Regions from separate parts of the Solibacillus sp. FSL K6-1523 genome, predicted to be linked through region 1. Evidence: riboswitches for the same ligand, from Rfam matches in the RefSeq annotation. Region 1 holds a riboswitch; the other holds the start of a gene.
The links. Region 1 has a riboswitch for glycine ahead of gcvT (glycine cleavage system aminomethyltransferase GcvT). Riboswitches for the same ligand answer to the same signal wherever they lie in the genome.
Positions count from the first base shown of each region.

Region 2: another riboswitch for glycine. It lies ahead of MHI10_RS08825 (amino acid permease); the one in region 1 lies ahead of gcvT (glycine cleavage system aminomethyltransferase GcvT).

Region 1 is NZ_JBBOSU010000001.1:2,815,195-2,819,633, reverse strand. It holds gene MHI10_RS13575 (type II secretion system protein) at 1-140, shown strand, start outside; gene comGF (competence type IV pilus minor pilin ComGF) at 131-592, shown strand; gene MHI10_RS13565 (shikimate kinase) at 795-1,310, shown strand; glycine riboswitch at 1,624-1,716, shown strand; glycine riboswitch at 1,720-1,826, shown strand; gene gcvT (glycine cleavage system aminomethyltransferase GcvT) at 1,962-3,065, shown strand; gene gcvPA (aminomethyl-transferring glycine dehydrogenase subunit GcvPA) at 3,087-4,433, shown strand; gene gcvPB (aminomethyl-transferring glycine dehydrogenase subunit GcvPB) at 4,426-4,439, shown strand, end outside.
Region 2 is NZ_JBBOSU010000001.1:1,857,300-1,861,738, reverse strand. It holds gene MHI10_RS08830 (DNA polymerase IV) at 1-1,145, opposite strand, end outside; gene MHI10_RS08825 (amino acid permease) at 1,236-2,573, opposite strand; glycine riboswitch at 2,758-2,836, opposite strand; gene MHI10_RS08820 (AraC family transcriptional regulator) at 3,220-3,669, shown strand; gene MHI10_RS08815 (GNAT family N-acetyltransferase) at 3,718-4,287, opposite strand; gene MHI10_RS08810 (nucleoside 2-deoxyribosyltransferase) at 4,330-4,439, opposite strand, start outside.

The DNA.
Region 1 (4,439 bases):
GCGCATTACTGCAGCAAAGATATGGCGAATGGAGTGGCGTGCAAGAGATTGAAGGTATTTCATACTTTTGGAATTTTGATTTAGGTTCAGTTTGTGTCAAGTATGATGCCGATTTAGAGGAATATGAACTATGCGTGTAAAGAATGGGTATTTGCGAAATGAACAGGGCTTTACATTTTTGGAAAGTATTTTTCAACTCATGATTTTTATTTTATTTGCCAATATAAGCTTACTCTTAATTTTTTGGTTTCGAGATATTATTAACCTGGACAAAATGAAGGATGAAGTCAATTGGGAGTTATTTATTTATGATTTAAATCAGTACAATGCACGTTCGGTAACCGGGATGCTGAATTCTAGCTCTAGTTTACAAATGGAGTTACTTGATGCGGAAGATGGGAAGTATTTTGTTTTTGATCGTTCTGAATTGCATATTCGTAAACGCTCCAATTTAGGTGGGAATGAAATCCTCTTACCTTATGTGGGATCGTGGAATTTACTAGTCGATAATAATGAAATATTAGTGAAAGTTGTGATGCGTGATGGGACGAGGAGGGAAAGGCGTATGGTTTTGCCAGTTGCTAAAGAATGAACGGGGAATTATTTTTCCATGTGCAATTATTTTATTATTTATTGTGACAGGGGCTGTATTACTATATACAAATGCCTATTTTGCACAATTAAAAACATATAATTCATTGGAATCTATTTACGTTCGTGCTACGATAAATATACTAAGTACTTTGAATGAATAATGAATTGAAGTAGCACGTTTATAGAAGAAGGTGATTTGCATGCGAAAAATATATTTAGTTGGCTTTATGGGATGTGGAAAAAGTGCGATCGGAAGGCGCTTAAGTTATTATCTTAAAATGCCTTACTATGATATGGACCATGAAATTGTAAGGCAACAAGGGATGACAATACCCGAGATATTTGAAAAATATGGAGAATCGCGCTTTCGAGAGATTGAAACTGAGTTTTTACGCTCTTTCCGAGATGAAGCTTGCATTATTGCGACAGGCGGTGGCGTTGCGATTCGTGAAGAAAATCGTAGAATTATGCGACGGACAGGCTTGGTATTTTTCTTAGATGCACTTTTTGATGATATTTATATGCGTATTCGAAATGATAAAAATCGTCCAATCGTTCAAACATCCACAGAGCAAGAATTGAAAGAACTGTATTTGTACAGAAGGAAAATTTACCGGGAAGCAGGTCATATTCAAGTATTGACAGCCAATCGTTCGTTAAGGCAAATAGTTGAGTATATAGGCTTTCAAGTGAATCGCCTAAAGTCGAACAATTGATGTGGAATTGTTGTTTAGGTTCGTGTTTTATCTATTATTAAAAAAAGATTGCGTTCTCATTACATTCAATGTTAGGATATGGCTAAGAGTTATCTTAATTGACTTGATTCAACCGGGGTTCAAACCTCGGTTGAATCAAGTCAAGCCCCGGCGGATGTCACAGATTTTTAAGAGAAGAAGGAAGTCAGCCTAAAAACGTCACATCGTGTGACAACTGCTGACTGACCCACGTCCTGTGGGCCCTCGAAAAATCTGGACGCAATTACGCCGAGGCATAATTGATATAGATTAACTTAGCTATATAGTAATGCGGATGAAGATACGGGGAGAGAACGTGAAGTCACGTCGCCGAAGGAGCAAATAGAGGGTCTATGAATCTCTCAGGCAAAAAGACTCGTATTGGACGCAACTCTGGAGAGAGCTGTGATGTTGTACTATTACAGCCACCAAAGGGGAAAGCCTAAAATGTGAAGGGAATTTCAATTTTAGGTGTAACTTTCAGGTGCAAGGACAGAGAATCTCATTAAAAGGGATTCGTCTGTCTATTTTTTTGCCCTTTTATGGTTTTAAGCTTCTTTATTCCTATAAAAGGACAAAATCAAAGCGAACCATGCAACTAAAAGTGATTACATAATTTAAGGAGGACTATACATGATAAATGAATTAAAACGAACACCGCTTTTTGATGAATATGCAAAATACGGTGGGAAAACAATTGATTTTGGTGGTTGGGATTTACCGGTACAATTCTCTTCAATTAAGGAAGAACACGATGCAGTTCGTAACCGTGCAGGCCTATTTGATGTTTCACATATGGGTGAAATTTTCGTGGAAGGTCCGGATGCTTTACCATACTTACAAAAATTACTATCAAATGACATTTCTAAAATTGCGATTGGCGGCGCACAATATAGCGCATTATGCTATGAAAACGGCGGTGTAGTCGACGATTTATTAACATATCGTTTAGAAGAAAACCGTTATTTACTATGTGTGAATGCATCTAATACAGATAAAGACTTCGCTTGGATGAACGAACATTTAGAAGGCGATGTGACAATTACAAATGCCTCGGATGAATTTGCTCAAATTGCCCTACAAGGACCGCTTTCCGAAGAAGTATTACAAACGTTAACAGATACAGACTTAACGACTATTAAGTACTTCAAATTCCAAGATAATGTGAATGTCGCGGGTCATTCTGTAATAGTTTCACGCAGTGGGTACACAGGTGAGGACGGTTTCGAAATTTACGGAGCTCCAGCTGCGATTGTTGATTTATGGAATAAAATTTTAGATGCTGGTAAAGAGCAAGGTGTTATTGCGGCTGGTTTAGGTGCACGTGATACGTTACGTTTTGAAGCTTGCTTACCATTATATGGTCAAGAACTTTCACAAGACATTACGCCATTAGAAGCTGGAATTGGCTTTGCCGTAAAACTTCAAAAAGAAACGAAATTCATCGGACAAGAAGCGTTAATCGCTCAAAAAGAAGCGGGTTTAACACGTAAATCTGTTGGCATTGAGATGATTGATAAAGGCATTCCACGTCACGGCTATAAAGTATTTAAAGATGGTCAAGAAATCGGTGAAGTAACAACGGGTACACAATCACCAATGACTAAACGCAATATTGGAATGGCTTTAATTGACGCAACATTTGCAGAAGTTGGAATAGAATTGGAAATCGAAATTCGCAATAAATTCGCAAAAGCGGTTATTGTTGAAAAACCATTTTATAAACGCATTAAATAAAATTCGAAAAGAGGGTTACGTATGAAACATCGTTATTTACCAATGACGGAACAAGACAAGCAAGAAATGTTAGAGCGTATTGGAGTTTCTAGTGTGGATGAGCTATTTGAGGACATACCTGAACAAGTACGCTTTAAAGGTTTATATAATATTAAAGCAGCGAAATCAGAAGCGGCCTTATCGAAAGAATTGGCACAACTAGCAGCGAAAAATAAAGATACAGCAACGAACGTATCGTTTTTAGGCGCGGGTGTTTACAATCACTATAAACCAGTTATCGTAGACCACGTTATTTCACGTTCAGAGTTTTATACAGCATACACACCATACCAACCTGAAATTTCTCAAGGGGAATTACAAGCAATCTTTGAATACCAAACGATGATTGCTGAACTTACGGGCATGGATTTAGCGAACTCTTCTATGTATGATGGCGGTACATCACTAGCTGAAGCAGGTATGTTAGCAGCAGGTCATACACGTCGTAAAAAATTATTCGTATCGGGTGCAGTACATCCAGAATATCAAGATGTTGTTGCTACTTATGCATATGGTCAATCAATCGAAGTTGTTACGATTCCAACGAAAGATGGCGTAACAGACGTTGAAGCATTAAAAGAATTAATAGATGATCAAACAGCAGGTGTCATCGTTCAATATCCAAATTTCTTCGGTCAAGTAGAAAATTTACAAGCAATGGCGGATATTGCGCATGATGCAAAAGGATTATTCATCGTTTCAGCAAACCCATTAGCACTTGGCGTATTAACACCTCCAGGTAAATTAGGTGCGGACATTACAGTTGGTGATGCACAAGTATTTGGTATTGCAGAAGGTTACGGTGGTCCTCACTGTGGTTATTTCGCAGTAACAACGAAATTAATGCGTAAAGTACCAGGTCGTTTAGTTGGTGAAACAGTTGACCAAGATGGCCGTCGTGGTTACGTATTAACATTACAAGCACGTGAACAGCATATCCGTCGTGATAAAGCGACTTCTAACATCTGTTCAAACCAAGCATTACTTGCACTTGCAGCATCAGTTGCAATGACAGCACTTGGCAAACAAGGTATGCAAGAAATGGCGAAGCAAAACATCGTGAAGACGCGCTATGCGAAAAATGCTTTCGAAGCAGCTGGATTTACAGTGCTTTATCAAGGTGCGCACTTCAATGAAATCGTAGTAAAAACGAATAAATCAGTAACTGAAATTAATAAAGCTTTAATTGAAAAAGGCATTATCGGTGGATTTGACTTAGGTCGTGTTTACCCAGAATTAGAAAATCACGCATTAATCGCAGTAACAGAAATTCGCACAAAAGAAGAAATTGATGCGCTTGTTGCGGAAATGGGGGCTCACAATGCATAACGAAAA
Region 2 (4,439 bases), 960 kb from region 1:
CTCCCTTTCCCAAACTTCTTTTCGATTGACTGAACAAGTTCAACAATCGGTTCGTCTTTCGCATGCTGTTCAAAGTTAAATATATTCAATTGCTGCGTCGTTTCTGCTTGATCAACAACATTTGATACGGTAATCCCCACGAGCCTTACCGGAGTTTCATCCCAATTTTGGGTAAATAGTTTCCAAGCAATATCAAAAATCGCATCCGCATTTTGAAGCGCATTTCGAACCGATTTGCTCCGTGTTTGATTTTTCCATTCAAAATTACGAATTTGAATACTGACCGTTGTACCAACTAAATATTTCGCCTTTAAACGCTCTGCTACACTGCGACTTAATTTTTCAAACGTCTCTTTCAAAATGTAATATTCGGTTTCATCCCTTGGTAATGTCGTGGAATTGCCCACACTTTTCGTATCATAAATCGAATTGGGATCGACATTTCGCTCGTCTATCCCGTTCGCTCTATTTTTTAAGCGCACCCCATTCTTCCCTAATTTGTTTTGAAGCATCCGTTCATCCGCATTTGCCAAATCGCCTATTGTCAAAATCCCAAATGTTGCTAATTTTTTAGCAGTACTTTCCCCAATACCATGCATTTCAATCACTTTTTGCGGCCATAACAATTGTTGGATTTCACGCTTCCGCAGTACGGTAATTCCGAGTGGCTTTTTCATGTCCGATGCGGTTTTCGCTAAAAACTTATTCGGTGCAATGCCAATCGAACAAGGTAAATCTAGTTCAGTTATTATGCGTTGCTGGATTTCCTCAGCAATTTTCACAGGATGCTGTGTTTTCGAACGTTCGGTAACATCTAAGTAACCTTCATCAATCGAAACAGGTTCAACTAAATCTGTATAGCTTCGTAAAATCGTAAATATTGCCGCACTTGCGACCCGGTACTTAGCAAAATCGGGTGGTAATAATAGCAACTGTGGACATTTTCTCATTGCTTCTCCAACCGTCATTGTTGTATAAATCCCATGCGCCCTTGCCTCATATGAGCTCGTTACAATAATCCCTCGACGCTCTTTCACATTCCCTGCAATCGCAATCGGTTTTCCTTTTAAGCTCGGATCATGTGCTTGTTCAACAGACGCATAAAAACTATTCATATCCACATGAAAAATAACCCTTCCCGCCACTATTCCCACCGCCTTTTCCTCTATTTTAATATGAATTATAACTGGAATCAAAAAAATCCGAACTTCAGTCAGTGAAGTTCGGACTACTTGTTATTTTCTTTTCATTCGATAAAGCACGAATAGCAAAATAAACCAAAGCGGTGTGAGCATTAACGCTGTTCGAGTCGCTTCTGAAATCGCCATAATGACAAGTAAAAATGCGAAGAAAGCTAATACTAAATAGTTAATAAACGGTGTTAATGGTGCTTTAAAAGTAGAAGTTGCATGCAATTCTGGGTGACGTTTTTTATAAAGAATATGCGAAATTAAAATGATGCTCCATACCCAAATAAAACAAATCGCACTAATCGTCGTGACAATTCCAAAAGCATCCTCTGGCATGAAATAACTTAATAACGCTCCAATTGACACGACAACTGCTGAAAAAATTAAACCGTTTTGTGGCACACTTCTTTTATTTAAAGTACCGAATTTTTTTGAAGCTTGATTGTTCGAGCCAAGACTAAACAACATACGGCTCGTTGAAAATAAACCACTATTTCCGGCAGATGCTGCGGATGTTAATACAACAAAGTTAATTAATCCCGCTGCCACTGGAATGCCGACTAATGCAAACACTTGCACAAATGGCGAGCTTTCCGCACTTAATGTATTCCATGGATTGATCGTTAAAATGATGAATAACGCACCAACGTAAAATAATAAAATACGCAGTGGAATTTTATTAATCGCAGAAGGAATATTTTTTTGCGGATTCGCTGTTTCCGCTGCCGAAACACCGACTAATTCTACCCCAACGAAGGCAAATACGACCATTTGGAAGGCCATTAAGAAGCCAAATGCGCCATTCGGGAATAATCCACCATGTTCCCACAAATTCGATACGGCTACTTGACCTGTGTTTGTTTCAAATCCAATAATTAATAAAATAACGCCAATTACGATTAATGCTACAATCGTAATAATTTTAATGAGCGCAAACCAAAACTCTAACTCTCCGAAAAGTTTTACCGTTAATAAATTTAAACCTAGTAATACGACTAAACAAGCAATTGCTGGCACCCATTGCGGGATGTCAAACCAATACTGTGTGTACATGCCGACCGCAATAATGTCGGCCATTGCAGTCATGATCCAGCAAAACCAATACGTCCATCCTGTCACATAGCCTGCCCAATCCCCTATGTATTCTGTCGCAAATTCAGTGAAGGATTGATAGCCGCCTTTTGATAGTAATAATTCTCCTAATGCACGCATAACGAAAAATAGTGCAATGCCGACAATTAAATACGCCAAAATAATAGATGGCCCTGCTAATGCAATCGCTTTACCCGAGCCTAAAAATAACCCTGTCCCAATCGTTCCACCAATTGCGATCAATTGAACATGTCGATTTTTTAGTTCTCGTTTTAACTGTTGTTGTGCCAAGATGTTTTCCTCCGATATCATTATTTTGCTCCATATTTTTCGTATGGATCGAAATAATAGCGATGAGGTTCGCGGTGAATCATTTTTCCTGAAAAAAAGAGACTGATCCCTAAAATGGAATCAGTCTCTATAACTTAAGAATAAAAAATAACAACGTTTTTAAACACAAAAAAACGTCTACTATTATTACCCTTCTGTCCTTTTGCCTGAGATTGTGAACCCTTCGGCGACGCAATTGATGCGCTCTCTCCAGAAACTGCTCCCGTTTGTAGTTTTATCCACAACGATCTACGCAATGATACTTTATGCATTTGTATGCCTATTTGGTGTTGAAAATTTCCAACATCTAATAACTCGCGTCCAACACTATTATTGTACTATATCATATACTACCAACTAATTTATTGTATTACAATAGGAATTTTCAATAAGTACTAGTGATGGGTGTATTCAATAGCATATTTCTTACATTTTTATTAAATTCTATTCATAAGGAAGAGAATTATCGAATAAGAAATCCTTTCTAAATTTTATTATGCAGGGAAATAACCGGTAAATTATACCGGCACCTAATCCAATTTTTTAAAAAAGAGCTTGAAAAACATTTTATATCGTATTACCTTTTCTAGGAAGGGAGGAATAAAATATGCAATTAACTATTGAAGAATTACCTGAATCAAGGATTGCTTATTTCCGTAACGTTGGAGCGTACGGTGAAAAGCAAAATAAAGAATTAATGGAGTCATTTAAAAGATGGGCACAGTTGAATGGGTTATTTGAGAATTCTATAATTTTAGGTATCCCACAAGATAACCCAGAGGTGACCCCTAAAGCAGAATGTCGTTATGATGTTTGCGTTGTAATAGATAAAGTTTTTCAAGTGGAAGAACCTGCTCAAGTTGGTACTTTTGCTGGCGGGAAATATGCTATTTTCTTGCTTGACCATACAAAAGAGGCAGTTAGCGAATTTTGGGGCACTATCTTTTCTGAAATAGATAAAAATAATTTAGCCGTCAGAGAACAACCCATTATTGAAAGATATACTTCTACAATGATCGCTAACCATTTGTGTGAAATATTAGTCCCTGTACAGTAAAAAAATGGAAAAGGGCTGGTTGTACGCCCTTTTCCACTTTGATTTCCCTTATAAAAGCTCAGCCAAGAAACGTTTTTTCATTTCCGGCCATTCTTCAATTGTAATACTGTACATTACAGTATGGCGAATCGTGCCTTCTTTTCGAATCATATGGTTGCGTAAAATGCCCTCTTTTACGGCACCTAGACGCTCGATCGCTTTTTGCGAGCGGATATTTTCATGACCTGTTTTAATTTGAATGCGATTTAAACCAAGTTCTTCAAAACCATGTTGCAATAATAAAAATTTGCAGTTTGTATTTATGTTTGAACGCCAATATGCAGGTGTGAGCCAAGTAGAGCCGATTTCGAGGCATTTATGTGCCATTGAAATATCCATAAAAGTAGTCGAACCAATTACTTCATTTGTTTGTGCATCAATAATGACGAATTGAAAATCGGTTTTCGCTTCTCGCTTTTTTATACCGTCTTCTACATATTGAACAACACTTTCCAGGTCAAATAATGTTACCGACAAATGCTCCCAAATTTCAGGAAACTGCGCTGTTTTATATATTCCGTCAATATGCTCAGTGTTAATTGGTACTAATTTCACAACTTCATTTTCTAAGACTTTCATCTACTTTTCCCCACCTTTAACGTTTAGTTTTAAAACTCCCATTCAAACATGTAACTTTATTTCTTCCACTACTTCTTCCATTGTTGTAACAATTTTACCGTTTCGCTTAATGAGTCCCACAACGAATAAATTGCGGTAAATAAATTGATTTT